2 regions of the Peptostreptococcus anaerobius 653-L genome follow, and region 1 is predicted to be linked to the other one. Evidence: riboswitches for the same ligand, from Rfam matches in the RefSeq annotation. Region 1 holds a riboswitch; the other holds the start of a gene.
What was found. A riboswitch is a leader RNA that binds a small molecule or an ion and turns the genes downstream of it on or off. The one in region 1 is predicted to bind lysine.

Region 1 (11,447 bases):
TTCTATAATCTTTTCATAAAGAATGATACTACAGCTACGACAATTACTGCACCCAATATAGATGGTACCAATGCCATACCTGCAAGACTAGGACCCCAGTGTCCAAATACTGACTGACCTACTGAAGAACCTACAAGACCAGCTATTATATTAGCTATAAATCCCATAGACTTACCTTCCTTAGTTATTGCACCTGCTATTGCACCGATGATTGCTCCTACTATTATTGACCAAATCATGTGATTCCTCCTTACTTATTAAGAGAACTAAAAACTATAATTTAAATCCAATTAATAATTTTTCTTATTATGTATATACCCTTTAATTAATGTATAAATCACAATTTATAAAAAAAGACACCCAAGATGAAAATATCATGAGTGTCTAAAAATATATCGAATTATATTTAAATATTAGAAGTTATATCCTTCCTTAGCTAGCTTAGCTTCAAATTCTTTATCATCTATGTCAGTTCTCTTACCTACAAACCTAATACCAAGCGCCATAACTACTATAGCTACTGGTAATACAATATAGGCTGGAACTCCCATACCTGCAGGTATATAACCAGCTACAACTGTCACTACTGCAGTGAAAATTGAGTAAGGCATCTGAGTCTTAACGTGGTCTATATGGTTACAACCAGCTCCCATTGATGAAAGGATAGTTGTATCTGATATTGGTGAACAGTGGTCACCAAATATTGCTCCTGTAAGAACTGCTGAAGTAGATACTATTACATATGCCATATCTGGATTGATTGAGTGAGCTAGTGGTATAGCAAGAGGCATCAATATACCCATAGTACCATATGCTGTACCTGTTGAAAATGATATGATAGCACCTAATCCAAATATTATACTTGGTAGTAAGAATGGTGGTAAAGTACCTGATAGGTAGTTAATCATAAACTTAGCAGTACCAACTTCCTTGATTACTGAAGATAGTGACCATGCAAGTACTAGGATAACACCTGTGATCATAAGAGTCTTCATACCATCTATCCATACTTCGATTGATTCTGATAATGTGTATATCTTCTTTATCTTTGCCATTATCATAGCAACTATCGATGAGAATAGGGCTGACTGGAATAGGGCAACTGATGCGTCAGATGCTGAATAACAGTCCTTGATAGATGAGAAGGAGAACATGCTCTCAGATACACTCTTGATAAGTTCCTTGTCCTCACCTGCCATGATAGCAGAATAACCACTATAGTAGAAGGCTACTAGTGATGATACTATCAATAAACCAATAGGTATAATTGCATTCCATACATTTAATTCTATACCTTCCTTTGGTGCCATATCGTCTAATTCTTCAACACCCTGGTCTAGGTCATCGGTCTTTACAAGACTTCTCTTTGCTATATATTCAGCCTTTCTCATAGGTCCGAATTCCCTTACCATGACAGCACTTAGGACTATGAATACTAGAATTAATATATTATATAGTCTAAATGGTATTGTACTAAGGAATACTCCAAATGCATCAACATTAACATTTATTGATTTGAATGCATCGTGAATTAGACCAACTTCAAGTCCTATCCAAGTTGATATGATTGCAAGACCAGCTATTGGTGCTGCAGTAGCATCTATAACGAATGCAAGCTTCTGTCTTGATATGTTCATCTTGTCAAATACCGGCCTCATTATAGGTCCTACTATTAGTGAGTTGGCATAGTCATCAAAGAATACAAATATACCAAGTAGTAAAGATATCAACTGGGCTCCCCTAGTAGACTTTGCCTTATCAGCAAGGGCTTCAGCTATGGCCTTTGCTCCACCCATCTTACCTACTAGGTTGATTACACCACCTATACACATAACCTGCATGATGATACCAGCATTCCAGGGGTCAGCAAGTGATGCAAGTGCCCTAGATATGAAATCTAGAAAAGATAGTGGTATAGCAGCTATTATGCTTTCTCCCTTTACCATCTGTAGGATAAAAGATCCGGATAATACACCTAAAAATAGGGATATAACAACATTCTTTGTAATGAATGCAAGCACTATGGCTAGTAGTGGCGGTATAATAGTTATTATACCTAATTTACCTGCATTTGCCTTTGCTATAGAATCGATGTCTGCTGCAAAAGCAGGTGCTATTGTCATAAATAAAATTGCGATTGTGGTCATGAAGACCTTAAAACTTCTCCTGTTCATTTAGAACCTCCTTATATTCTTTTAATTAATGGTAATTAATAAAAAGCTATGGTGGCTCTCATAAACAGAGCCTAATATCATGAGCATATAAAAATACCTCGGAGCTAATCCGAGGCATGATAAATACATACTCAACTGATAGCTCAACACAGTTTCCCGTGACAGTTGCACACATATTATATGTACACCCAGCAATAAGACCCTAAAGCAAATCTTACGCTTCGGCGGATAATCCTTTCACTGGGGATGCTTTAACCCTTGCTCCAGTTACTCTTAAGACCCGCGCCTCTACCTTCTATTAATTTACAATTACTAGTATATAACAAGATACACATAAAATCAAGCTATTTCACGAAAATATTTAAGTATTAGTAAAGTTTTTTAGTTTTTGTAAAGGATTGACTCCCCCACAAACTAGTCTAAGTTTAGCTTTCTGTTGAGTATATAGTATGTTATAGCATATAATACTGCTATTTCTATCACAGTAGATACTATAAATCCTACCTGTAACTTACTTATAAAATCTACTACTAGCCCCACTCTTTCTCCCATCTGTGCAGTAGTGGCAGATGCATCAATGTTTTGTGCTGATGCTGTTTCAAATTTGTCTATCAAGGCTTGTGTACTGTCTTTACTAATCACAGTGTAAAGGTATGTAGATGCCGTATTGAATACTATAAAAAATGCAAAAGCGAATATATTTTTATGCTTCTTTAAGCCTGGTAGCTGACCAAATGACAATGATGCGTATATTAGGAAAATCATGTCAATTATGGATACAAGCACTGACACTATAGTCACTATTATTCCAAGGTATACACCAGGATACTTAAATACATTATGTATAAATTCTATTCCCTTTGGATCTATCTTGTTAGCAGAAACTGTGGTACTAACAAGGAAGATCATTACAAAAGCACCAGCAACTACAATAGTTGATAGTATATTAAATATCAATAGGACAAGAGCCTTTGACCAAATAACTGTATGAGTTGATGTAGGTATTGTAAACATAAGATAACCTTCATCTCCAAGCAATGATGTATTAAACCTAGTGATAGTAAATATAAACTGGACAACACCCAAGGCTATACAAGCTACAAAACAAGCTACAAAAGATCCTATACCTATTTTTTCAAGTATTGCTACTTGAGTACGTGCAGTTGTAAGAGACATTATAGCCCCTATAATAATTATTGCGTACAAAGTTAAAAAGTACTTATAAATAGATTTCATCTCATATTTCATCAATTTACCTAACATCTGAATTCCTCCCTAAAAATAGCGTCTATAGATTTATTGTATTTCTCCCTAAGGTACTCTGTCTCCTCATGCATAAGCACCCTACCCTCATTTACAAATATTATCTCATCACATATAGTTTCAATATCGCTAATCAAGTGGGTAACTATCAAGAGACTTGATTCCTCTGGTAGGTTTGTAAGTATAGTCTTCATGATATAGCTCCTCGCAGCTGGGTCTACTCCTGCTATCGGTTCATCCAAGATATATAGGTCTGCATCCCTTGACATCACAAGAACTAGCTGGACCTTTTCTTTTGTACCCTTTGACATAGTCTTTAGTTTGTCACCTAACTTGATATTCATATCAAAGAGCATCTGCTCTGCCTTGTCCTTGTCAAAGTCTTCGTATACATCATCAAAAAACTCTAATATATCCTTTACCTTCATCCAATTATTAAGGTAGGTTCTCTCAGGTAAGTATGATATCCTGGCCTTTGTTTCTTTACCAATGTCGTAGCCACATACCCTTATTTCACCTGATGTTATTGGTATAAGACCGTTTATTAATTTTACTAGTGTAGTTTTACCACATCCATTTGGCCCTAGGAAACCGACAATCTTGCCCTTTTCTATATCAAATGTCATCCCCTTTAATACACTCTTTTTACCGTATGATTTTCTAACCTGGTCTACAGACAGAACTGTATTTTCACTCATAACTTCTACTCTATTAATTGACATCTTTACCCTCCTTGAACAAAACTTTTTTGTAAGCATCTAGTATATCCTCATTGGTAAATCCTAGATCATACAATGCCTTTATCGACTCCTCTATCAATACCTGACTCATCTTGAACCTCTCCTCTTTAATTAGATTTGTATCCTCTGTTACGTATCTTCCCCTGGTCCTTTGAGAGAACAGGAGTCCCTGGTTTTCTAATTCTGAAAGTGCTCTTTGGATAGTGTTGGGGTTGATTTCAAACTCCCCTGCCAAGTACCTAACTGACTCTAGCTGGTCACCAGGCTGGTAATCACCAGATATAATTTTCTTTTTAATTATATCTATAACCTGTAGGTACAAGGGCACGTTATTATCAAAAACGTATGCCATGTCCTTCCTCCTTTAAATTTACTTTTGTATTACTGTATTATTGTACTAACTCTTTAATACAATAATACAGTTTAAAGAGAATTATGTCAAGGTGTTTTTGGAAAATAATAGATATAATATTATACTACTAGTCAATACACTCTTTTTACCTATATTTACTAGCTAAAAAGGCCATTTACATTTATGTAAACAGCCTTTTTATGATCGCTTTGCAATTCTTTACTTTAATTTAATACAAAATCCTATAGACACATCTCATATATTTTCACTACATCTTCCGGTCTTAGTTCCACCATTCCCTTTATAGAGTCCTTACCCTTCATAGCTTTGACAGACATCTTCTCAAAATTTTCCCTACCTATACCTAGCTTGCTAAGACTCATAGGTATATTCATTTTATTTGCAAAGAAGTCTTCAGTAAGGTCTATTGCCATATTAGCTATTTGAAGCTTGTCTAGGTTTTTGTCTATGCCCCATACATTTACGCCATACTCTACAAACCTATCTATGTTGTCCTCGTTTAGCACATACCTCATCCAAGCTGGTGTTAGGACTGCAAGACCCTCTCCATGAGTCACATCATAAAAGGCTGACAGTTCATGCTCCATTGGATGGACTGACCATGCATGGCTCGCACCCTGGGCAAGTAGTCCATTGATAGCCCAAGTAGATGCCCACATAAGATTGGCTCTTGCATCGTAGTTTTCTGGTTGAGCTAGGGCTATAGGGCCATAATGAATACAAGTTTTAAGTATAGCCTCTGCCATCCTAGCCTGCATATATGCATCATTGGTATTAAAGTAGTTTTCAAATGTATGACTCATAATATCCGCTACCCCTGCTGCTGTGTGCTTGACTGGAACTGAATACGTATACTCAGGATCCAAGATTGATACCTTAGGTACTGTACATGCTGCACCTGTTCCTAACTTTTGGTTTGTTGCCATATCAGATATTACTGCATTGGGGTCCATTTCAGAACCAGTCGCCGCCAAAGTTAGGACTGAAAATATTGGTAGGGCATCCTTCATAAGTTTCTTGTCTACAACCAAATCCCATGGATCCTTGTCATACTTGACACCTACAGCTATGACCTTGGCACAGTCGATTGATGAACCGCCTCCGACTGCTAGTACTCCACCTAGGTCGTGCTGTCTGCAGAGTTTTATCCCCTCTCTTACTGATTCTATTCTTGGGTTTGGATCAACATCAGCTAGCTCAACCCATTCTATCTTATTTTTTATCAATTCATCAGTTACATCCTTGTATATGCCGTTCTTCTTAATTGACCCACCACCGTAGACCAACAATACCTTGTCACTGTATTCAAGTATATCCTTACCTAGATTTACAACCATTCCTTTACCAAAATGTATTTTTGTGGGTATCTGTAGATTAAAATTATACATAGTTTCCTCCTATAAAAATATATATGCCAAGTCCCTTACCACATGATTCCCAGTCCTATACTAGTCACTATAAGGGCTAGCAAGTTATTTAAAAAATGTCCTATAACAGATGCTCCGATACTGTTTGTCTTCTTGACACCAATAGCCAAAAACATACCTAGTATGGCCGTAGTAGGTATCTTGAACCAGTATACGTGTAATATACCAAATAACAGGCCAGAGAAGATTATAGCTGCCTTATCGCCCTCTAAGAGCCTATACATCCCAAAGCTACTTCCTCTTTCCATGATAGATGTCTTGCCCTCTCTTAGGCTAGGATCATCTGAGTACTTTTTGTCTATTGATTTTTTATTGGAAAATGCAGACAAGATAAAGCCTCTGAAAATTGCTTCTTCACATATGGCTGGAGCTACTGCTATTGCAATTATATTCAAGACCATATTATCACCAAATATAACTTTATTCAACTGTTCACCGATTTCTTTTGCACTTGGTGAAAGTTTCATTATTAGTAAAGAAAGTGCCCCCATAGCAATAAAGGCGACAAACCAAATCAAGACACCATACAGGGCTTTTTTAGGTCCAATCTTGTTAAGACTATAGACCTTTTTAAAGTCCACTCTTATATACCATGAATATAGGACTACTATGCCCAGCATCATGACCTGACTAAGTAGTATACCCACAGTTCCATAGCTCACCTGTATATAGGAACCTAGAGTAAGTAAATATACAAACTCAAGTGCAAAAATCAATATGCCATCATTTATACTAGGCATAGACTTTGGCTTGATATTTCGTCTTGCATTTAAAATAGATATACCCTCGCCGCTTCCGAAAAGTATATTCTCAGACTTGAATATCTTGGAAAGTATTGCTAGGGCCATGGCTATATAGGCAACATTTGATAGCAATACAAATCCCGCTAGTCTAGTGTTAACCTCCATAAAGAAGACAGCCTTTAGGAGCATCACGACATTTACAACCGGTATCAGGGCTGTAGTTGAGTCTAGCTTTAGCATAGGTATCATACTTGCATAGGCAGGTATCATAGTCACAAGCATAAGAGGTGTTAGATAAGCCTGGGCCTGTTTGTAGTTTTTGGCAAATGAGCACACACACATACTAATCGCTGATATAACAAGTGTGAACATAAGTAATGATACCAGTGTTATAATTATCGGCACTATCATCTTGTATATATCAAATTTCATCTGCATACCGTCCATCATCTTGCTGGCAGTCATATAGAAGTAATAGCTTGTTAGACCCATAGATACTAGGTTCATCAGGGCAGATATTATAGCAGTAAAGGCTACTGATAGGTACTTGCCCGCTATTAGCTCTATATTTTTAATCGGCATGGTAAGTAGTGTCTCCAAAGTTCCTCTTTCTTTTTCTCCAGCTATCATATCAGCTGCTGGATATACTGCACCCGATAGTATTCCCATTATGAGCATAAAAGGAATAATCCTTCCTATTAGTCCGCTTGCTTCCTCTTGTGATTCAGCCACTGATTCATTTGTATAAGATATTGGATTTAGGGTATTTTTAGGATCTAATCCAGCTGATTTTATACTAGCCTTGACTCTCGTGTCCTTGTAGTCATCAAGAATTTTATTAACTCTTTCTTTTAAGAGACTAGACTTGTCTGACCTTGTATCTACAAATACCTTATAAGTATTGTTTTCTTCTCTTTTTATGGCTATATCGTAGTCTTCCTTTTTTATACTTTCTTTTATATACTTTTCATCTGTACTCTTCTTGTAGATACTGATCTGGCCTTGGGACCTTGTCTTGTTTCTATCCTTGCTTTTTTCTATGTAAGTGTACAGGTCCTTGTCTACACTTTCGTCAATCAAGAGTCTTATCTCCTGCTTTCCCATATCGTCTATACTAGCCATCATAACCTGTGATATACCAACTGTCAGCAGAGGGTACATAAGTATGGGTAAGATAAACATCATGAATAGGTTTTTCTTGTCTCTCACCAACTCCAAAATTTCTTTCTTAAATATCTCTTTTATAATATTAAATCTCATTTTCCCCTCCTATATCTGCAAGCTTTATAAAGGCATCCCTCAAATTGTCAGTTGAAGAGTCCTCCATGATTTGCTTGGGACTTCCACTAGCTATAATCTTTCCCTTATATAGGAAAACAATCTTGTCGCAAAGAGACTCAGCCTCTTCCATATAGTGAGTTGAATAAAGGACAATCTTGCCACTAGCCTTCTCATTTTTCATAAAGTCTATTATACCCTTACTCGAGATGACATCTAGGCCCAGTGTAGGCTCATCAAAAATATACAACTTTGGCGAATGTATAAGACACCTAGCTATTGAAGCCCTCTGAGTTTGTCCGGTAGATAGGTTTTCAATCCTATTGTCAATGAAGTCTCCCATCTTCATAAGGTCTACAATATTTTCTATTGATTTACTTATTTCTTCCTTGGTCATGCCATTTAGACTGGCAAATGTAGACATTATTTCCCTAGGAGTAAGCTTTTTGTATAGCTTGGTATTGCCTGATAGGTAGCCTATATTCTTCTTAAACCTGTTTAGGTCCTTTGCAGAATCCTCCGAATCAAATATTACTTTTCCATCATCAGGTGTTAGTATACCACCTATCATCCTCAAGAGTGTTGTCTTACCTGCTCCATTTGGACCCAGTATACCCAGTATCTCTCCGTCACTTGCACTAAAAGATATTCCATCTACAGCATTGAACTCAACCTGCTTATTTTTCTTCTTTCCTTTATCATTTATATATTGCTCGTTCTTTATAAATGTCTTTTTAAGACCCATTACTTCAAGCATTTTTATACCTCTTTCATTAAATATAATTATATTTTAGCATATAAATATGTAAATCATAATCTAATTATTACATATAAGATATGTTTAGTCAAATTAAATAAACTTTTTAAACTAAAGACCAACAAAATAATTATGTTATTTACAAAGCAGATAAATTGTATTATAATCTATTAGTAATATTTGTAAAGAACACGAATTTATTCAAAATTAGTATGAGTGATGATTAAGCAGGTGATAAAATGAAAAAAAACACTAAATTCTTTGAAAAACACATTATATCCAAGCTTCCAAGTATAGGAGTTGTAAGAGAAATTTTCTATAATGATATCAAAGAAATCAAAAGAAACAGAATAGTGACCATAATAGTAGTTGGTCTTACAATTATACCATCCCTTTACGCCTGGTTTAATATAGAGGCATTCTGGGATCCATACGGCAACACTAAGAACCTTTCAGTAGCCGTTGTTAACGATGACAAGGGATATCAATTTAAGGACCAAGACCTACATTTTGGTGACAATCTAGTAGAAAACTTGAAAAACAACAAGAACTTGGACTGGAATTTCGTCTCAGACAAAGATGCCCAAAAGGGAATCAAGACCGGTAAATACTATGCAATAATAAAAATACCAAAAGACTTTACCAAGAATCTAACATCGATAACAAGAAAAGATGTTAAAAAAGCCAGCATAGAATATACAACCAACGAAAAGACAAATGCAATAGCTGAAAAGATAACTGACCAAGGAGCCAACAAGATTCAGGCTAAGATCAGTGAGATTCTAATAGGTACTATAAGCAAGTCTTCGCTTGCGGCAATAGGTGGCACCTCATCCATGATAGGTGACATCAACCCCAAGCTTGATACAATGAAGACCAGCCTCAAAAACCTAGACAAACAGCTTGTAAACCTAGAAAAGGTAACAAAAAATGCCAAGTCATCAAATGAGGACATGAAAAAACTACTATCCTCATCCAACAATACCCTTGTAAGTATAAAAACTAGTCTAGATAATTCTAGAAGACTAAGTTCAGATATCCAGTCAAGTCTTAACCAGGCCAACTCAGATATCAACTCTGTAGGTCCTCAGGTCAAGACTAGCCTGAAGAGCATATCTAGACTTATAAATACGTCAAGTTCTTTGGCTCAAAGTCTTGGAAGCCTTTCAAGCTCAAGCAGCCAGGAAGCTATTAGGCAAGTGAGTAAAATAAAATCAAACATAGACCAGGCATCATCAAGGTTGTCTAATGTTATTGACCTAATGAATATATTTTCAACAGGAAATACGAATATTTTAAATGCAGCAATAGCTAGGTTAAATAACCACTACTCTGACTTAAATAATGCCAGTCAAAAGCTAAGCAACATTATAGATTTGATATCTAGGAGCAACCAAATAAACTCTGATCTAACAGACCAAGTTGCGTCTATAACTAGTGATTTAAACGATAAGATAAATAATATTATACTTGATTATGATGACCTAATTACAGGTCCCCTAAACAAGGCCAAGTCAAGTAGGTCAGATATTCAAAGAGACCTAGATTCAATTATAAGGTCTACAGAAGGAATCTACCCAGCAACTAGTAACTTTATCAATAACTTGGATTCAATGAACAAGAATATTGATTCAACACTGGGAACATCTCAAATCTCTATAGACCTCCTTAGAAGTCAAATAAAAGATTCTCTAGAGATGATTGACAAGCTTGAAAACAACAAGGACCTAAAAACAATAAATGATGTCATAAAAACCAATATCCTAGACAGGGCTGATTTTATTAAAAAACCAGTTGAAATAAAGGAAGTAAGGTTGTACAAGATGGCAAACTACGGGTCAGCCATGGCTCCATTTTACAGTGTTCTAGCAACCTGGGTAGGTGCCCTTATCCTTTGTACCCTTATATCTACTGATCCGGGAGACAAATACAAGCCTCTTGAAAAATACTATGGTAGACTTACCCTATTTTTAATATTATCTATTATTCAGTCGCTGATAATATCAATAGGTGACTTAGTTTTACTTGGTGTTACTGCAGCAGATCCCTTCCTATTTATATCCATACTTATGTTGTGTAGCGTATGCTTTTGTTGCTTGATATACACCCTAGTATCCGTATTTAAGACAGTAGGTAAGGCCCTATCTATGTTCCTACTTGTAATACAAATAGGTGGGTCTGGCGGTACATTCCCTATACAGATGACTCCAACCTTCTTTAAGACTATCAATTCATTTATACCTTTCACATATGGTATAAACGCTTGTAGAGAGGCTATAGGAGGAGTTTACCCACCAAACCTATACCGAGACTGCGCAGGACTAGTTGTGTTCGCCATCATATTTATAATCTTTGGCACAGTATCCAAGGATATCATAAATAGGAAGTTAGAACCCCTATCACATAGGTTTGAGAGCAGCTTTTTGATGGAGTAGGATAAAGGTAAAATAGGTGAAATATCATAAATATAAAATAAAGCTAGCTTGTTGAAAAGAGCATAAATATAAAATAAAGCTAGCTTATTAAAAATAGCATAAAAGAATATAATATTAGAATAATATGTAATTAAAAAGGACTCCAAATGGAGTCCTTTAATATTATATTTAGTTAAGTTGGTAGCTACTCCTCTTTAAAGAAAGGCTAAGAACATTGTATAGTACCAGACAAGCTACCATATTGAATACTAGGGTTG
Region 2 (20,580 bases), on a different contig from region 1:
GAGGCCATGAAGAGCTTTGAACCGGACCTTATAATAGCTATAGGTGGTGGTTCAGCTATGGATGCTGGTAAGATTATGTGGGTTATGTATGAACATCCTGAGGCTGATTTCAAGGATATGGCAATGACATTTATGGATATAAGAAAGAGGGTATATACATTCCCTAAGATGGGTGAAAAAGCCTACTTCTGTGCAATAGCAACATCAGCAGGTACTGGTTCAGAAGTTACTCCATTTGCCGTAATAACTGACCAGGATGCTGGTATAAAGTATCCTCTAGCAGACTATGAGCTACTTCCAAATATGGCTATTGTAGATGCTGATATGATGATGGATATGCCACCTAGGTTGACTGCTTCATCAGGTATAGATGCCTTGACACATGCTCTAGAAGCATACGTATCAGTTATGAGGTCAGAGCCAGCAGATGGACTTGCTCTTAAGGCTGGTAAATCTATATTCGAATACCTTCCTCAGGCCTACAGAGAAGGAACTACTAATGAAAAGGCAAGAGAAAAGATGGCTATAGCATCAACTATGGCAGGTATGGCATTTGCTAATGCTTTCTTGGGAGTGTGTCACTCAATGGCTCATAAGTTAGGAGCCTTCCACCATGTTCAGCACGGTGTGGCCAATGCTATGTTAATAACTCATGTTATAAAATACAACTGTTCAGAGGCCCCAGTAAAGATGGGAACTTTCCCTCAGTATAAGTATCCTGACTGCGTTGAAAGATATGCTGAATTTGCTAGATTCTGTGGCGTTAAGTCTGGAAATGATGACATGGAAACAGTAAACAACCTTATAAAGGCTATAGAAGACTTGAGAAAGGAAACTGGAGTTCCAGCTACCATCAAGGAAGCCGGCATAGATGAAAAAGCCTTCTTGGATAGTATAGATGACATGGCTTTACAGGCATTTGATGACCAATGTACAGGTGCCAACCCAAGATATCCATTAGTTGAAGAACTAAAGGAGATGTACTTAAATGCCTACTATGGAAAATAGTAATCTGTAGAGAGTAGATTTTTACAATTTATAATATCACACACTATAAATACCATGAGAAAATAATTTTCTCGTGGTATTTTTATTTTAAGCGAATGACAAAAAGTTTAATTTAAATAGCAAAATACACAATTATATTAAGTTTCCAAGATGAAATTGGAGTTTTCAATATTAAATGTGGATATTTATTGGTTTAGAGTTTAATTAAATAATTTGAAAATTTCTACAAATAAAAAAATTAGATACCTGTATTTTGGGTATACTAGCAATATAACGATTTCCTATTATGAAATTAAAGTTTTACTTAAAAAACAGAGTTTATAAATCGAAAAAGGTAAAGGAGAAGGACAAATGAGCAAAAAAGAAATATTAAGTGGTAATCAGGCTATTGCTAGAGGTTTTTATGAAGCAGGTGGTATGGTTGCAACAGCATACCCAGGATCACCAACCGTTGATGTAATCGAATCTATGAAAAGCGAGTACAGCGATGATATATATTCAGAGTTTTCAATGAATGAGAAGGTTGCGCTTGAAGTAGGTATAGGTTCTTGTTATGGTGGGCTTAGGACACTTGTAACTATGAAGCACGTTGGTGTCAATATCTGTATGGACCCATTGATGAGTTTTACTCAGTCGCCTATAGATGCAGGATTTATGCTAGTATCAGGTGATGACCCAGGTATGTCAAGTTCACAGAATGAACAGGACAATAGAATACTAGGTAAGTTTGCCAATATGGCTATATTCGACCCAGCTGACTCACAGGATGCCAAGGACTATGTAAAGGCAGGCCTTGATATCAGTGAAGAATACCAGATGCCAGTAATGATGAGAATAACAAGTAGGATATGTCATGCTAGGTCCCTAGTAGAGATAGGTCAAAGAGAAGAAAAGATGGGACCGAAGTTCAGTGGCAAGCCATCACTTTCTTGTATGTTGCCTCCTCATACCTTTAAGCACCAGTATACAATGAAAGAAAGAATCGAAAAGTTACAGGAAGCTGCCAACGATTTAAGTATAAACAAGCTAGAAGAATATGGGAGTGATAGCCTAGTTATAACATCAGGTATATGTTACTACAACTTCAAGGAAGTCTGTCCAGACGTGGATGTACTGAAGCTAGGTATGGTATATCCACTTCCAATAGACAAGATCAAAAATCTTGCTAAAAAGTATTCAAAAGTAATAGTAATAGAAGAAATGATGCCATTTATTGAAAATGAGTTAAAGTTAAATGGTATAGACTGTGTAGGTAAGGAGTATTTCAGCTTTACTAATGAACTACACTCAGAAGTAATAGAAGAAGGCCTAGTAAAGATAGGTGTCCTAAAGGAAAGGAAACTACTAGATCCAGCCAAGGACGACACTACAGCTAGAGGTCCATTATTCTGTGCAGGATGTCCTCATAGACCAGTATTCGATATACTGAAAAAGTCTAAGGTGACAGTTGTAGGAGATATAGGCTGCTATACAATGGGATTATTGTACCCATGGGAAGTCCTAAAGGTAAATATCAGTATGGGTGCATCTCTTGGTATCATAAAGGGTCTAAGATATGCTATGGACAAGCAAGGTGATGTAGACAAGCCAGTAGTAGGTGTAATAGGCGATGGTACATTCTTCCATTCAGGAATACCAGGCTTTGCCAACCTACAGTACCAGCTAAAGGGCGACGAAAACATCACTATGATAGTCCTAGATAATGCTACAACAGCCATGACTGGTGGTCAGCCAACAGGTGAGTCATTTCATATGGACCAGACAGGCCAGGATATATCTATAGAGGCGACTCTTAGAAATATGGGCTTTGATGATATCCAGGTGATAGACCAGTTCAACTACAAAGAAGCAAAAGAAGCAATCGTTGGAGCTACTAAGAGAAAGGGTGTATCAGTAATATTAACAAGTAGACCGTGTGCCTTGAGATACAAGGTAAAAGAAACTCCATTTGAAGTAGATCCAACAGTATGTATAGGATGTAAGACTTGTATCAAAACTAACTGTCCTCCTCTAAGAATGAAGAAGTATGATGGTATAGAAAAACTAAAATCATCAATAGATCCAAACCAGTGTGTAGGTTGTGGTATATGTGCTCAAGTTTGCCCAGTTGGTGCAATAAAGAGAAAAGAATCTAAGTAGGTATATGGAGGTAAGTAAAATGGCAAATACAAATATAATTTTAGCAGGTGTAGGTGGTCAGGGTCTTGTAATGACTACCAAGATAATAGCTCAGGCAGCCCATCTAGCAGGACTTGACGTAAAGACTAATGACGTTGTAGGCCTATCACAAAGAGGTGGTAAGGTATGGGGAAGTATAAGAATAGGTGAAAAAGTATTTTCTCCTAACGTGAGACCAGGAGATGTGGATATACTGATAGGTTTTGAAGCCCTAGAGGGTAGAAGATTTAGAAAAGAGCTAAAGAAAGACACATCAGTAGCTATAGTAAACAGGTATGAGATGGCTCCAACTCTTGTCCAGCAGGGTGTAGAAGAATATGCTACCGATATAGAAGAAGAATTAAATAAATATGCCGGTAGGGTCATATTTGAAGACTGTACAGCTAAGGCAGTTGAATTAGGAAATAAATCAGCTGCAAACATAGTTTTACTAGGTGTTTGCTCAATGTTTGTAGAGGATATACCAGAAGATAAATGGATAGAGGCTATAGTGTCTAGTGTTCCTGAAAAGTTTGTTGAACTAAATAAAAAGGCATTTGCAGCCGGTAGAGAGATGGCTAAATAGTAGCTTAGATTAAAGAATATATATTTATAGAAAATTTTGGGATCTTTGTTAAATAAGATTAATGGGGATTCAAACAACGTTAGCTGGTGAGTGAAAAGATACACCAGCTTCGTTGTTTTTTATAAGCATTTCCTAACAGTATCAGATTCACACTTTTGTAGTGTTATTTCTACTGTAAGAATGTATTTCACTTTGTTACTTTGCAGAATATATTATTATACAGCTTAAAATTCAAAGCTATCGGAGGAAAATGTGATATTTGATATTGTAATTTAGAATCTATATAAAAATTTAACTTGTCTGTATCATCTTTATTAATCAGTTCAAAAAAAGCCTTTATTCTTGAATCTTCTCCAGCATATTCAAGAGATTTTTCTTTGTACTTATTTCTTATGTCTTTCTCAAAGTCATCACTAAGATTATCTATACCTATAGGGTAAACAGTTTGATACACAGATTCTACGCTAGATTTTGTGCTATTCAAATAATCTTCTATATTTTCTAGATAAAATTCAAATAATTTTTTTAACTCTTCTTCTGTCATCTGCTTAGTCTGTTTAACAAGATCTTTTTGGTCGTTATTATTTCTATAAACAAGGCTCTCAAAAGAACTGTAGTAACTAGGCAAAAAACCTTGTACGTTTATAAATGTACAATCATTATTATTCATGAAATTTATGAATAAGATTTCTTTTTTTAAGATATCCTTATTACTAGAATCAACAAATTTTTTAGTGAAAAAGTTACTAATGCCGTATTATGAATCTAGCATTTCTTTAAAATATTTGTTATACCCGATTGCTCCTGACTTTATTTTGTTTCTATAAACATTATAATTTTCTCTTATCAAAAAATCTCTTTTTCGTGTTAATTCGTCCAAATTGTCATCCTTAACTGAGGGACTGCTGCTACTTCTAGATAATTTGATATCATTATCATTAAACAGTTCTTCTTCAGTGGTTATATTAATGTTTATAAATTCTTTGTCCTGAGCATGAGAGCGAATAGTAAAAGTCATCAAAATTGACATCGACAAAACAAGACATAAACCCTTTTTAAGTTTCATAAACACGTCCCCTTTCTACAATGCAAATACACGAGAAAAAATAATTAGTAATATATTATTAAGACAATAAATATGTCTATATTTAGCTTAATGATATAATGATTGGAATAAAATGTCAATACAAAAATACATGAATTTTAAATTCCTGTTTTTATAATCATATGAATTGATATTGCAATTTAGAATGTATTTTTTATTATTTTTAGTTAAATTTAGTTTTTTATGGTATAGAATATAATTAGAGGTGGTGATAGTTTTTATGAATAATAAATTAAACGTTTTAATTATAGAAGACGATGTGAGTATAAACGATATTGAAAAAAGAGTGCTTGAGAAGAATGGATTTGGTGTAATTCAAGCTTATTCAGGAAGTGAAGGTCTACTCAATTGCCAATCAAGAAAAGAGGAAATAGATATCATAATAATGGACCTATTTTTACCGGGAATAGATGGATATGAGTTGTTGCCCCAGATAAAGGATATTTTGGATGTACCAGTAATTGTAGTGTCAGCTATAAGTGACATTGTTGACAAGGTGAAACTGCTTGATGCTGGAGCCAATGATTATATTACAAAGCCTTTTGATAATAAAGAACTGCTTGCGAGAATTGGGGTACAGGCTAGAATTTCTCAGGTGTCCAAGTTAGATAATAAGGCTGAAAATATGGAAAATGTTTTAAGATATAGAGATTTAGAATTATTTCCGGAAACTTTTGATGTATTTGTATGTGGTAAAGAGTTAATTTTGACAAAGTATGAATTTAAAATATTAGAATTATTTTTGAAAAATCAAAAAAGGATTTTCTCAAAACAGGATATTTATGAGATAATATGGGGTGAAATATATACAGGAGATGATAGGACTATAAGTGTGCACATTAGTAATATAAGGAAAAAAATAGGAGAATTTTCAGATGAACCTTATATTGACACAATATGGGGAATTGGATTTAGACTATCCAAGTAAAATCTAGAGTGTATGAGTAAGTGGTTTTATAAACTTTAAACTTTCTTTAAACTTTGCTTGATATATTTTAAAATTACGAGAGTATTATATTATTATAACAAATAATATAAAGTAGTTAAGAAAGGGAATTTTATGGATTATATACTTCAGACGACAAATTTAGAAAAAGTATACGGAAAACAAAAGGCTGCTGAAAATATAAATCTCTCAATAAAAAAAGGAGACATATATGGCTTAATTGGTAAAAATGGTGCAGGTAAAACCACTATATTGAGAATGTTAGCAAATCTTGCTGAACCCTCTAGTGGGGAAATTCTCTTTTATGGAAAAAGGAGAAAGGAGGCCATGCACTTAAATACCAATATAGGTGCATTGATTGAAGAGCCGGGCATATTTCCAAATTTAAGTGCATGGGATAACTTGCATCTAAAGGCTATAGCACAGGGAGTTACTCGTAAGGGGCATGAAAATGAGTTGCTTCATTTAGTTGGATTGGAAAATGTAGGAAAGAAGAAGACAAAGGGATTTTCACTAGGTATGAGACAGAGATTGGGTATAGCCTTGGCTATGGTTGGAAATCCAGATCTAGTATTGTTGGATGAACCAATCAATGGTTTGGACCCACAGGGTATAGTTGAAATAAGAGAGCTTATATTGAAATTAAACAGAGAAAAAATATCACATTTATAATTTCTAGTCACCTTTTGGAAGAATTGTCTAGGATTGCTACAAGTTATGGTTTTATATCAGGTGGAAAATTAGTAGCAGAGATGACAAAGGAAGAGTTGGAGTCTAAAAGTGAGGAAGTGATGATACTAGATGTTTCTGATACAGCTAAAACAATACCAGTTTTAGATTCTTTATGTATTAAAAAATATAAGGTGATTAGCAATGAACTGGTCCATATATACGATGATTTTGATAAGGCAGACAACATATCAATAGAACTAGCAAAAAATGGTGTTGCTGTGCGCAGACTTGCGATGGAGTCTAAAGACTTAGAATCGTTTTATTTGGACATGGTAGGAGGTAGTGCAAATGTTTAATTTAGTGAAGATGGACAGGTATAGATTTGTAAAAGGAATGTGGTTAAAGCTTGCAGTTGCAGTAATTATATATGCATTATTTGCCTGTCTTATGCAACAGATGACTATTAACCAAGGGGCAGGTGCCTCAATAGGAACGGCTACATCTCCCGAAGATACTGGTTTTGCGATTGCCCTTGATAATGGTTCAGAAACCTATTTAGAAAAGGGGATGGATTTGAATAGACATATAACAGAAAATGGTTTAGGGGGAGGTACTGTATTACTGGCAGTCGTTTCAATAATCATGTTTTCGAGTGCTGACAATAAAAAGGGATTTAGGAAGAATATAGCAGGTGCAGTTTCATCAAGAGAGCATATTGCTCTTGCCAAATTTATAAGTACAGGAATGATAACATTGGCATTTTTAACCATGTACTATGTATTTGATTTTGCTATAGGTAAGATAATATTAGGCGATTGGTTGAGGTTGGGTGATGTATCAACCTTGATATATAACTTCGTGGTACAGTATCTTTTGTTGACGGCATTTAGTATATTTGCAGTGGCCATTACTATGTTGGTCAATTCAGCATATGTAGGTTTATTGGTTACGGTATTGTTGTCACTAGGAATGAGTAGATCAATATATACGGGTATAAATTATGCAATAACTAAGTTTGTAGGAGTAAAAGGATTTAATATAGGTCTTTATTCTCTAGAATCTTGGTTAGTAGGTGATAACAAGGTATATGATCATCTTTTATTTGTAACAATCTTGGCAATTGTATGGATACTTGTATGGAGTTTTATCACAACTAGGGTATTTTCAAAACGTGATGTAAGGTAATACGATAGTAATGAATGTAAATTTTTGGGGGGAAGTATATGATACTGTTTTTGTTGATTATAATTTTAATAATAAGTATGGTTTCAATATTTTACCTGATAGCATTTAGACGACAGATAGACTATATCTGTCGTCAGCTTGCGTTTTTAGAAAGAGAGGATTCTAATCTAAAAATAACGAGCATAGGTCCAGGTAAGGAGATAAGTAGACTGATAAATTCCATTAATTGTGTTTTGGAAAAATATAGGAAAGATAGCTATGAAGTTAGAAATAAAAATACCATAGTAAGAGAGGCTGTTATAAATTTATCACATGACATAAGAACGCCTCTAGCAGGCATAGATGGGTATGTTCAATTGTTAGAAGATACAGATATGAATGGGGAACAAGAGGAGTATATTTCTCTGATAAGAGAGCGTACAGAGGCTATGAAGTATATCTTTGATGAATTATATCTATATGCAAAGTTACAGGAGAAAAAACTTGAATTGGTATACGAAAAAATAGACATGAGTAGGTTGGTATTTAGAAATCTTACCCACATTTATGAGGAACTGGAAGAAAAAAATATAGATGTTGATTTGCATGGTCTTGAGGAAAACATTTTTATATATGGGGACAGGCAGATTACAATTAGGATATTGGATAACTTATTTAGAAATTCACTTCTACATGGTAATGAAAGACTTGAGATTAGTTTGTCAGATATTGAGTGCAAAGATACTGAAAAGAGATATACAAGACTCAAAATAGCAAATGGAATTGATGAATCTCAAAAGATAGATGTAGAAAGAGTATTTGATAGATTTTATAAGGTTGATGCATCAAGACATAGTGGGTCTACGGGATTGGGTTTAGCTATAACTAAAGAATTAATTGAAAAAATGGACGGTTATATCAGGGTTGATGTAAAAGATGGAATGTTTACAGTAACTATCGATTTTTTAGGGTCTAGTTTATGTGTGAAAAATGATGATAATTAACCGGTGTTCCCCCCCCTAAACATAGGGGGGCAAAATTAATAGGTTTAACCGGCAAATTTACAGAAAAAATTTTATGTACTCAGACTAATGATTTTTTAGATGGGCATAATCTAATAATCTATTATTTACGCTATCTATTTCTATTAACAAAATATTATCTTTTAGAAAATAAGAAGTTGTTTCAAATTCTTTAGCTGTTTCTAGATCTATTTCTTGCACTTCAATATTTGTTTTATTGATAGATTTTATATATCCCGTTATTATATATTTTTTCTTGTTTATTTTAAAACTTGATATAATCTTATTTTCTTTTATATATTTCAAGATATCTCCAATATTTGAAATATTTTTTTGTTTTAATCCAATATTAAAGATGTTCTTATCAGAGTTGATTTTCCAAAATTCAGCATATAAATTTATTTTTTCTAAATATTCTGTTTCGTAGTTAGTATTTTTTATAAATTTATTTTTTATCAAATATATGCCATCTATTTTACCTTGTTCATCCAGTAAATGAAATAAAGAATATTCGTCAAAACTAGATAAATAAAATCCAACCAAAAATGATTCGTCACATTCGGTATATATTTCCATCAAACAATTTTTTTTAAATTGTGTGTTCATAAATTACCTCCATAAAGTATTTATAAATTAGTGTTTCTTTCTTTTTCTAGGTTGCTGAGGTTTCTTTTGATTTTTTGGTTTCCAACCCTTTTTAGGATCTTTTTTCTTTTCATTGGATCTTCCTGGACGAGGTTTTGTATGTTTATCATGTGTACTCTTTCGTTTGTTTTTAGTGTGTTCTTTGAAATAGCTAATAATTCTATTTGATACCCAAGTACCAGTGGCAATGGTTGCCCCTGCCAAGATAACGATTCCTGTGGTTGTGATCAATACCTGACCGACACCAGGAATAAAATAAGCACCAGCTGCGGCGGGAATTGTAAGAGCAGTTCTTTTTTGTCGTATAGGAATTTCCCTAGATGATTTTAATAATATTGAAAACTCATCCTTAGTATAAAAAGTTCCATTAATTTTTATTCCAGTATCATATACTTTTAATAAAAAATTAAGATTTTTTCAAGTATATTTATAATTGGTTTTTAATCAGGTCTTCCATTGACTCTCTTTTGATAGCTAGCTTGGAAGTGCCGTTTTTTACGAATACTACTGCTGGTCTTGGCATTTGATTGTAGTTTGACGCCATTGAATAGTGGTAGGCTCCTGTACAGCTCACAGCAGCTATATCTCCAATTTCAGGCATTGGGAGTTTTACATCGTATGCTATGATATCTCCTGACTCACAGCACTTTCCTGCCAGTGTATATAGTCCGAATATAGGTGCAGTCATCTTGTTGGCTAGAGCAACTTCATATTTTGCCTGATAAAGGGCAGTTCTTATATGGTCACTCATACCACCGTCTACTGATACATAGGTCCTTACATCAGGTATTTCCTTGATAGTTCCAATCCTATATAGGGTAGTGCAGGCCTCTCCGACTATTGACCTACCTGGTTCTAGCCACAATTGAGGTATTGGAAGATTGTTGGATTTAGATGAATCCTTTAGGCAGCTGATGATTTCATCAAGGGCTGTTTCTATAGGATATGACAGGTCTTCATCTGTGTACCTAATGCCAAATCCTCCACCAATATTCAAGACAGAAGGTGTGTAGTCTAGGTCTTTTTTTAGTTTAGCGAACCACCCAAATACCTTGTCTACAGCCATTCTAGTTCCTTCCGTTCCAAATATCTGAGACCCTATATGAAAATGGATACCTATAAGGTCTAGGTTTTCTGCTTGGAGTATGTCTGCAACTCCTTTAAATGCCTGTCCATTGTCTATATTAAGACCAAACTTGGAATCGGTACTTCCAGTAGATATATACTCATGGGTATGGGCCTCTACACCAGGTGTAACCCTTAGTAGGCACCTAGGCTTTTTAGACATTTGACCTGCAATTTGGTTTAGCCTTTTTACTTCGTCAAAGCTATCTATGACAAAGCAACCTATGTCTTCCTTCAAGGCATATTCAATCTCAAAGTCCGTCTTGTTGTTTCCGTGTAGGTGAATTTTCTGAGGGTCAAAACCTGCACTCAGGGCATTGTATAATTCTCCAGCCGACACAACGTCCAAGCCCATATTTTCTTCAGCCATAATCCCTACAAGGTACTTGCAGATAAAGGCCTTGCTGGCATAGGATATATGGTAGTCTAGGCCAGAGCCTTCAAGCACACTATGAAACCTTCTGCATTGGTTTGTGACTAGGTCTTCATCGTATACAAATAGGGGGCTAGAATATTGGTCTACTAGGTCCATACTGGTGATGCCGGCAATCTCAAGTTGACCATTCTGATTTATTTTTGAATTTCCGTGTAGTTGCATATTATTCCTTTCTAAAGCCTGTTCAAAGTCTATTTTTTACTGGTAGGTAGATTAGATCAAGAGTCTGGAAGTTAAGAGGTGATATCTGTTCGGAATTTGCTCCGACTCCCTTGAAAGTATACTCGTATACAGGTATATCTTGACCGTAAAAAATAGCCTGATCACCAACTTTTACACTATTATCATCTTCGTTTAGCAATACAATAGTGTGGCTCATCATCATAGATACTAGGGGGTATCTTCTGCCATTTATAAGAACGTCATGACCCATAACCCTTTTTCTAAGAAGGCCATCTCCATAACCTATATTGATGACACCCACCCTTGATTTTTTGTCTGCCTTGAAGGATGAACAGTAGCCGATTGATTCTCCTATTTCAAGGTCCTTGATTGATATTATGGAACCTGAAAGTGTCAGTGCATGGTGGTTGTTTGTAAGGTCAGCTCCCTTGTAGGGTGGGCAACCGTATAGGCTGATACCAACCCTTGCATGGCTGTGATTATCCAACAAGCCATCCCTTTGGAGTGAGGCTGAGTTTTGGGCCTGAACAACCTTAAATTTATGGATTTTCTGGGCAGACTCCAGTATATCTAACCAGTCTGATTTTTCTTTTTCGTAGGAGTTTTCTTGGTCGAATTCATCTGCCCAAGAAAAGTGGGTCCATATACCGTCTAATTTTATGTTTGATTCTTTGGCCAGTCTTATTGTTTCTAATACTTCTTTTTTTGACCTACAACCTGACCTCCTCATTTGACCAGCCCATTCTAGGTGGTAGGATATATCATGCATAGAGTCCTTATTTTCCCTTAGAAAATCTAGACTAGCAAGGGTAGCTGTGATCGAGTAGTCTCTTAGGCTATCAAAGTCCCTACATGGATTAAGCATAAATATATCTACGTCATCATAGAGATCTCTTATACGTATAGAGTCTCTAAGACTAGTTGTAGCAAAAAACCTGACCCCGGCCTGGTAGAAGGTTTCTACTGCTCTTTCAAGTCCGAAATGGTAGGCGTCATTTTTTACTACGGCTATAAGCCCACCTCCTGTCATACCTATTAGGTGGCGGGCGTTTTTGTGTAGGGCATCTAGGTCTATTGTGAGTCTAGGGTTAGACTCAGGTTTATTGTAGATTTTTTGCATATTGTAACCTCCTCTATGGCTAGTAGGTCTTTGCTATCTCGACTAGGTAGTCTACACCATATACTAGGGCCTCTTCTCTCATCTGAAGCCAAGGTGTATGAAGACCAGAAGTATAGCCAAGATCTTCGTTTCTTATACCTACAAAAGAGTAGGATATAGGGGATACATTTTTGAAAAATGAAAAGTCCTCTCCTAATAGGTAGGGATCTGGCATGATATAGGACCTTGCCCCGGACTTTTCAATTGTACTTGCTACAAAGTCGATTAGGTCCTTATCGTTTAGTAGGGCAGGGTAGCCATCTTCAAAATGTAGGTTTATACTAGCTCTTGTCGATAGCTCAACCCCCTGGCATATTTCCTGCATTCTCTTTTTTGATATTTCAAGGTCATCCATATCATAGGTACGGATGGTACCCTCCATATAGCCATTTGTTGGAACTGAGTTCATAACTTCTCCTACATTCATTTTGCCAATGTGGATTATGTTGGTGTGTTTTGAATCTAGGTCATAGGTAGGTATTGTCTGAAACTGCTGGTAGACTTGGATTGCTGCGTTTATGGCATTTATTCCATTTTCCCTGATGCCTACATGAGCTGACTTTCCGACTATCTTGACTGTGAACTCGTTGCAAGATGCCATTATAGGGCCTGGTCGAGTCGCTATTACTCCCTCTTCAAAGTCTGGATTTATATGTAGGGCAAAACTTGCATCTATACTGTATTTTTCAAAGGGGTAGGAGTCTATAAGTACATTTGCTCCACCTGTAGACTCTTCTGAAGGCTGGAATACTACTAGGACGTTGTTCTTTAATTTACCCTCTGACCTAAGGCCTAGAATTTCACGTGTTGCCCCTAGTAGCATAGCAGCATGGGCATCGTGGCCACAAGCGTGCATAACTCCCGGATTGCAAGATTTAAAATCTATGTCGTTTTCCTCTTTTATTGGAAGGGCATCTATATCGGCCCTAAGTAGGATGGTCTTTGCGCTGTCCATACCTGTCCCTATGTAGGCTATAGTAGCAGTAGGCATACCATCGACCTCTTCATAATCAAGCCCCATGGACCTTAGCTCTTCCCTTATGTATTCTGTTGTCTTGAACTCTTCTTTTGATAGTTCAGGATTTTGGTGGATATGACGTCTCCACCTGATTATATCTTCCACTTTTGTGAATCTCATATACTCTATATTCTCTTTTCTTTTTTATTCATTATTTATTTTTTATTCTTTTATTTATTCTCTATTATATATTTTGTATTCTGTATATATATTATTTATAACCATTCTCTAGATATATTTTTCTAATTCTATATTGACCCTATTGATGAATCTAGGCCTGAGTTTTTATTAGTCTAGGGACCTAAGGGCATCTATTATGCTGATCTTTTGACCTTCAACCTGGTTGGTCTTCTTTATAATCTTGGCTGGTACACCAGCTACCACGCTTCCTGCTGGGACGTCTTCAGTGACTATAGCACCAGCTGCAACTACAGACCCTTGGCCGATTCTGACCCCTTCAAGTATGACTGCATTGGCCCCTATTAGGACATTGTCTTCTACTACTACTGGGTTGGCATTGGCTGGCTCTATAACTCCAGCAAGTACTGCACCCATATAAAAAAAAGACAAATGAGAAAACCTGCATTTGTCTTGACATAGCATAAAAAGCGGCAATCATATAGATTGAACCATTATTACTAGTAATTTTGCGGTTAGCTCTCCATTATCATCTAGATAATGACAGAACAAGGGCTATTAACCAATGTTCCAACTAAAATCACAAGGCAGTGTGACCCTAATTTCGGCAATCGCCCCTTTTACAACAGACAGTTTGCCTACATGGTCTGTTATTACTGATGTTGATTGCGCCTCTATCCTTTTAATATTAAGTTGAGTTTTATTATAGACCTATTGTTAGGATTTGTAAAGGGTATTTTTTTGAAAAAAATGATTTATCAGACGGCAAACGATTTGTTAAAAAATTTTCATTGTGATTTGCTTTTTAAAGCGTGTAAAAACAAGGCATTTAGAATATGAACAGAAAATAGAAAAAGTAAACCAAAAATAAATTTTCAAAAAGGTATTGACAATATATCTAGTAGCCTATATAATCATAAACATAATAAATTTAAGAAAATAAAGTCTTTGAAGAGAAGAGTAGCTAGTAGCGTTTTTTACAGAGAATCTGCATTTGGTGAGAGCAGAGGAAGATTAAGCTAGTGAACATGGTCTCTGAGACTCTGGGTCGATATTTAGGCTCAGACGGGTGCGCCTGTTATAGCGCTAGGGTATGATAGTACTTGAAGATATTTTCGATTTACTTGGTGTACCTGATGAGGAGGTACTTGTGAAGGTATCTCGAAAAAAGGTGGTAACGCGTTTATGACGTCCTTTTCAACTAATAGTTGGAAGGGACTTTTTTTATTGGTAATTTTAGGAGTTAAATTTAAATTGACAAGTTGAGTTTTGAAAATTAACAAGACTAAGGTGGAAATCTTTATAGTCCACTTGTAGTCAGTATTAGATTGGAGGATGAGTATAGTGATAAGTTTAGAAGATGTAAGGGTGGAGTTTGAACAGGATAATAAAAAGGTTGTGGCTGTTGATGGGGTAGACCTCAAAATAGAAAAGGGAGATATATTTGGTATAGTTGGATTTAGTGGGGCTGGTAAGTCTACTCTTGTAAGGACTATAAATCTTCTTCAGAGGCCAACATCTGGCAAGGTCATAGTAGGAGGACAAAATATACTGGACTTGAATGGCAAGGAACTCAGAAAAAAGAGGGAAAAGATAGGAATGATATTTCAGCATTTCAACCTGATGAATTCAAGGACTGTTCTGGAAAATGTAACCTATCCCCTAAAAAACAGTAGTCTATCCAAGGTCCAAAGAAAGAAAAAGGCCCAAGACCTACTCAACTTAGTGGATATAGGAGACAAGGCAGATTCCTATCCATCTCAATTATCGGGTGGACAAAAGCAGAGGGTGGCAATAGCTAGGGCCCTTGCCAACGATCCTGACATACTCTTGTGTGATGAAGCAACATCAGCCTTAGACCCTCAGACTACTGGACAGATCCTCAAACTACTGAAGAAGGTCAACAAGGACCTAGGAATTACAATAGTCCTTATAACCCACGAGATGCAGGTTGTAAAATCCATATGTAACAGAGTGGCTGTCATGGAATTAGGTAGGGTTGTAGAAGAGGGGAATATATTTGATATATTTGCTAGACCTAACAGTCAGGTGACCAAGAATTTTATTCAGACGGTCAACCATACAGACGAGTTTCTAACAGAGGTTGAAAAGTTACCAGTAACCGAAAATCTAGGCCCTACAAAGAGGTTGGTCAAGCTGGTATATATTGGTCAGGTATCTCAGGAGCCGGTTGTGGCAGAGTTACTCAAAAACTATTCTGTAGTATCCAATATAATCTGGGGCAATATAGAGGTGATAGGTGGTCAACCTATTGGTAACTTGGGGCTTATATTGGAAGGAGAAAAAATAAACTTGGACAAGGCTATAGTCCACCTAGCAGACAGGGGAGCTATAGTTGATGAAATAAATCTTAGGGAGGTAAAACATGAGCTACTTTAAAAATTCACTGGCTATAAAGGAACAATTTCTAATCGAGACGAGGGCGACCCTTTATATGACCCTGGTCACAGCTCTTATAGCGGGCATCTTGGGATTGGCAATAGGTGTTGCTCTTGTAGTCACTGGGAAAGGAGGAATACTTGAAAACAAAAAAATATACTCAGTCCTAGACAAGCTAGTCAATATAACAAGGTCTATACCATTTGTCATAATCATAGCCCTTGTGGCATCATTTACTAGGTTTTTAGTGGGAACCACTATAGGGCCTACAGCAGCTATAGTACCCCTTGTATGTGGAACTGTTCCATTCTTTTCAAGGCAGGTTGAGAATTCTCTAGTTGAAGTGGACAAGGGTATAATAGAGGCGGCTAGGTCCATGGGAGATTCACCACTGCAAATAATATTTGGTGTCTACCTAAGAGAGGGCCTTGCAGGTCTAGTGAGGGTGTCTCAACTTACACTTATATCCCTTGTGGGTCTGACAGCTATGGCTGGAGCTGTTGGCTCAGGTGGTCTGGGAAATTTGGCCGTATCCCAAGGATTCAATAGGTTCCAAAACGATGTGACCCTAGTGTCTACCATGATAATATTGGTCATAGTATTTGTAATACAATACATAGGGAATGTAATTATAAAAAGAATTATTCATTAATAGAGACTAAGTAATTAATAAAGACTAGGTAATCAAGAAAGGCTAAGTCGTTAATAAAGACTAAGCAATTAATAAAGACTAAATCGTTAAAAAAATAAGTCGTCAATAAAATTAAAAACTATAAATTATAATAAGAAAGAGGTAAAATTATGAAAACAAATAAGATAATCAAAGGACTAGCATTGACATTAGTAGTTGGAGCAATAGCACTTACATCAGTAGGATGTGGGTCAAAAAAGGCGGATTCAGCAGATAAGAAAACAGTAAAGATAGGTCTTGTAGGCAGCGATACAGATGTATGGGACTATGTAGCCAAGAAGCTTGAAAAAGAGGATGGAATCAAGCTTGACTTAGTAAAGTTCACTGACTACAACCAACCAAATGATGCCCTTGTAAATGGGGATATAGACTTAAATTCATTCCAGCACAGGATATTCCTAGAAAATTACAACAAGGAAAAGGGAAGCGACCTAGAGCCTATAGCGGACACAGTTATAGCACCGCTTGGAATATATTCAGAAAAACTTCAAAAACCGACTGATATCAAGGAGGGTGGAAGTATAGTAATACCAAATGACGTAACTAACCAGGGACGTTCCCTAGTCTTATTACAGACAGCAGGTCTTATCAAGTTAGATGAAAAGGCAGGCAACCTAGCAACTGTAAATGACATAAAAGAAAATCCTAAAAAGCTAAAGATTACACCTGTTGATGCATCCCAGACAGCTAGGTCTTTGAAGGATGTTGACCTATCTGTAATCAACTCAGGAATGGCTGTAGATGCGGGATTTATTCCAAACAAGGATGCTAAGTTCTTAGAACCAGTAAACGAAAATTCTAAGCCATATATAAATATTATAGTGGCAAGAAAGGCTGACAAGGACAAGGAGATATTCAAAAAGATAGTAGCTGCCTACCAGGCTGATGATGTAAAGAAAGTTATAGAAGAAACTTCAAAGGGGTCATCAATTCCAGCTTGGGAAAATAAGTAGTCGAGTTTTTTAAAAGAGGTCGATAGCCAAGTTATTGGCTACGACTGGATGATCTCCATACTATGATGGTCATCCAGTTGTAATAGACAAAAATACAAATAACATAGATGAAATAGAGGGAGGAAATGATTATGACTAAGAGAATTGAAAAAGAGATAAATGGTATAAAGATAAGCCTAGATGAGGATGTGGTTGAAATATATGACGAGGTCGTAAGGCACAGGAGGTATTTCCATCAAAATCCAGAACCTAGCCTAAAAGAATATAATACCTGTGCCTATATAAGGTCTGAGTTGGAAAAGGAAGGTATTGACTATATAGGTGTAGGACAAACAGGAACCCTAGCCATTATAAGGGGGGAGAAGGACTTGGAATCAAGAGATAGAAGAGAAATTTCTGGGTCTCCTCTTTTGACAGACCAACGAGTAAAAGGAGTAAGGACTATACTTTTGAGAGGGGATATTGATGCCCTAGAGTTAAACGATGATAAGAACATAGAATATTCTTCCATTAATAAGGGACTATGCCATGCTTGTGGTCACGATGCCCATGCTGCTAGCCTACTTGGTGCAGCCAAGATACTTAATAGGAGAAGGGGAGAATTTGGTGGGATAGTAAAATTGGCCTTTCAGCAGGCTGAAGAGATAGGGGCTGGAGCTAGACAGTTTGTAAAAGCAGGTCACCTAGATGATGTTGACTTTGTATTTGGAACCCATTTAGCATCTAATATAGAAGTAGGTAAATTAGGAGTTACAGAGGGTCCCCAAAGTGCATCTTGTGATATTTTTAAGATAAGGGTTCTAGGTCAAGGTGCCCACGCATCTACGCCTCATTTGGGCAGGGATGCTGTAGTTGCTACATCTAACATAGTTCTAGAGCTCCAAAACATAGTATCAAGACAGATAGGTCCTCTTGATGAGGGCTTGATATCTATAGGAAAGATATGGTCTGGAACAAGGTACAATGTAGTAGCTAGCGAGGGTGTAATAGAAGGAACTGTCAGGACTTTTAGTCAGGAAACCAGAGAATTCATCCTAGAGAGGGTTGAAACTATAGCAGAACTTACAGCAAAGATACATGGTTGTTCTATAGAGTTTGAGAACTATGATGCTGCAGCACCTCTTATAAATCAAAAGGAAAAAACCCTATATTATCAAGAAATAGCAAATCAAATTGTTGGTGAGGATAATGTGATAAGAGACCTTGAAAAGTCTCTTGGAGCTGAGGATTTTGCTGACTATCTAGCTGTTGTACCGGGCACTTTTATAAAGGTGGGATCAAAATCTTCAAGTAAAAACTCATATCCACACCACCACAATTTATTTGATATAGATGAGAGATGTCTGTATATAGAGACACAATCTTATGTAGATTTGGTAACTAAAACATTGATTTAGTTTTCAAATATAACAAAAAGAGTCAATAGAAAAAATATATAGTGAATGATTACATTCATTTTCAATGATAAAAAAATAACTATAGATAAAGACTATACTTAATAAAGAAAAAACATATTATAAAAAGTCCCTATTAATTAAGTTTAAGAGGGCTTTTTTTTATTAGAAAAACCAGTCTTTTTTATAAAAATAAAAAAATAAAAAAAACTTTTTGTTTAAATAATACATATTTTGATTTTATGACCATAAAAAACAACTAAAATACAATTTGGTTTTTCAAAATAAGAATATATGATGGTTTGGGCTTAATAAGAGTGATTTGTATCAGTACAGAAAAATTCAGAAAAATAAGTCAAATTAATTTTTGTGGGTAAGTTAATAATAAACTATTTTTATTATTAACTTATTTTAAACATTTTGTATATTTTGGTATAAAAATGAAATTTAAGTATAAATTTAAGGTACTTGAATTTAATAAGTAAATGGTGTAAAATAATTAACAACTAATATCTGAAAATTAAGAAATTTGTTTGAAAGGAGGAACTAAGATGGCGAAAGAGGCTTTATTAAAAGTGGTCGAAGCTGAAAAGGAAGCCGACCAGATGATAAAGAAAGCTAAAGAGGATGCCAAGGAAATGGCTATCCTTGCTGACAAAAGATCTAAAAAAATCCTAGAGGAACTTACGATCAAGGCTAGGATTGAATGTGATAGGCTAAAGGCTCAGGCACAAGAAGAGATGAAGGGAGAGTTGGACTCCATAGCTCTAGAAAGTGACAAGAGATGTAGGTCTATAATTGATATTCCTCAGGATAGGTTTGATGAAGCCAAGAAAATACTGATAGAGAGGATAGTGAAATAATATGGCTATTGTAAAAATGAAAAAATTTCACCTTTTAGCATTAAACTCTCATCGGGAAACTTTATTGAGAAACTTGCAGGTGTTTAGAAATATTCAGTTTGAAGATGTCTGCGAGGAAGAGGATTTTAGTGACCAGAGTCTTGGGTCATTTAAAAGACCCAAGGTAGATGAAATGGTTGTTATGTATGATGAAGAGATTTCAAAATCTAACTATGTTATTGACTTAGTATCCAAGTACGCCAAGACAGATAAGGGATTAAAGGCCTTGATGAAGGGCCTTCCAAATCTTACCTTTGAAGAACTAGAAGACAAGGTCGAGTCTAAGGATTACGAGCACGTATACTCTGAAATCAGAGGTATAGGCGATAATCTAGGCATTATTAACAGCCAAATAGCAAAGAAAAAAGAGTTGATAGCTGAATTGGAACCAGTATCTAAATTAGATGTAGGTTTTGATGATATGGAAAAACTTAAAAACTTTGATACTATGGTTGGGGCTGTATCAGGTAAGTTAGTAGATTCCTTTGAAGAAGGTCTATCCAAACTTGAAAATACCTATTTTGAGAAGTTGGGTGTAAATAAGGAAGAGTACTACTACTTTATTATTTCAGCTAAGGAAGATTTAGACCAATTATTTGAGCTGATGAGATATTCCAACTTCAACAGAATGAAGTTGAATGAAAAGGGTCTACCTGCTGATAATATAGCTAGACTAAATGATGAAATTGAGGATTTGAAGATTAAAGAAATAGAGATGGTGGGCAAGCTTTCAAGTAAGGGGCAAGCATTAGAAGACTTCAAGCTTAGGTATGAATACCTACAGAACTTGAGACTTAGGTCTTTGGCTGAGAAGGATTTTATGAATACTTCCAATGTATTCGCAATCACGGGATATTGCCCAGACTTTGAGACAGC

Region 2: linked by a shared signal. The riboswitch ahead of HMPREF0631_RS01680 (DapH/DapD/GlmU-related protein) and the one ahead of HMPREF0631_RS07780 (Na+/H+ antiporter NhaC family protein) in region 1 are both predicted to bind lysine.

Annotation. Positions count from the first base shown of each region.
Region 1 is NZ_ADJN01000063.1:10,872-22,318, forward strand. Features, by position in the region: gene HMPREF0631_RS07775 (GlsB/YeaQ/YmgE family stress response membrane protein) at 3-239, opposite strand; gene HMPREF0631_RS07780 (Na+/H+ antiporter NhaC family protein) at 414-2,174, opposite strand; lysine riboswitch at 2,306-2,473, opposite strand; gene HMPREF0631_RS07785 (hypothetical protein) at 2,589-3,437, opposite strand; gene HMPREF0631_RS07790 (ABC transporter ATP-binding protein) at 3,431-4,159, opposite strand; gene HMPREF0631_RS07795 (GntR family transcriptional regulator) at 4,149-4,529, opposite strand; gene HMPREF0631_RS07800 (iron-containing alcohol dehydrogenase) at 4,772-5,938, opposite strand; gene HMPREF0631_RS07805 (ABC transporter permease subunit/CPBP intramembrane protease) at 5,974-7,980, opposite strand; gene HMPREF0631_RS07810 (ABC transporter ATP-binding protein) at 7,970-8,755, opposite strand; gene HMPREF0631_RS07815 (YhgE/Pip domain-containing protein) at 8,995-11,190, shown strand; gene HMPREF0631_RS07820 (tryptophan transporter) at 11,359-11,447, opposite strand, start outside.
Region 2 is NZ_ADJN01000015.1:96,215-116,794, reverse strand. Features, by position in the region: gene adhE (bifunctional acetaldehyde-CoA/alcohol dehydrogenase) at 1-1,008, shown strand, start outside; gene HMPREF0631_RS01750 (thiamine pyrophosphate-dependent enzyme) at 1,360-3,147, shown strand; gene HMPREF0631_RS01745 (indolepyruvate oxidoreductase subunit beta) at 3,167-3,751, shown strand; gene HMPREF0631_RS01740 (hypothetical protein) at 3,939-4,379, opposite strand; gene HMPREF0631_RS01735 (hypothetical protein) at 4,509-4,817, opposite strand; gene HMPREF0631_RS01730 (response regulator transcription factor) at 5,077-5,784, shown strand; gene HMPREF0631_RS10110 (ATP-binding cassette domain-containing protein) at 5,917-6,474, shown strand; gene HMPREF0631_RS10105 (hypothetical protein) at 6,498-6,830, shown strand; gene HMPREF0631_RS01715 (ABC transporter permease) at 6,823-7,659, shown strand; gene HMPREF0631_RS01710 (sensor histidine kinase) at 7,698-8,642, shown strand; gene HMPREF0631_RS01705 (hypothetical protein) at 8,727-9,266, opposite strand; gene HMPREF0631_RS10100 (hypothetical protein) at 9,287-9,493, opposite strand; gene lysA (diaminopimelate decarboxylase) at 9,733-11,028, opposite strand; gene alr (alanine racemase) at 11,051-12,169, opposite strand; gene HMPREF0631_RS01685 (M20 metallopeptidase family protein) at 12,189-13,346, opposite strand; partial or broken gene HMPREF0631_RS01680 (DapH/DapD/GlmU-related protein) at 13,515-13,778, opposite strand; lysine riboswitch at 13,873-14,049, opposite strand; T-box leader at 14,304-14,563, shown strand; gene HMPREF0631_RS01675 (methionine ABC transporter ATP-binding protein) at 14,700-15,764, shown strand; gene HMPREF0631_RS01670 (methionine ABC transporter permease) at 15,751-16,416, shown strand; gene HMPREF0631_RS01665 (MetQ/NlpA family ABC transporter substrate-binding protein) at 16,566-17,408, shown strand; gene HMPREF0631_RS01660 (amidohydrolase) at 17,540-18,805, shown strand; gene HMPREF0631_RS01655 (hypothetical protein) at 19,354-19,665, shown strand; gene HMPREF0631_RS01650 (V-type ATP synthase subunit I) at 19,730-20,580, shown strand, end outside.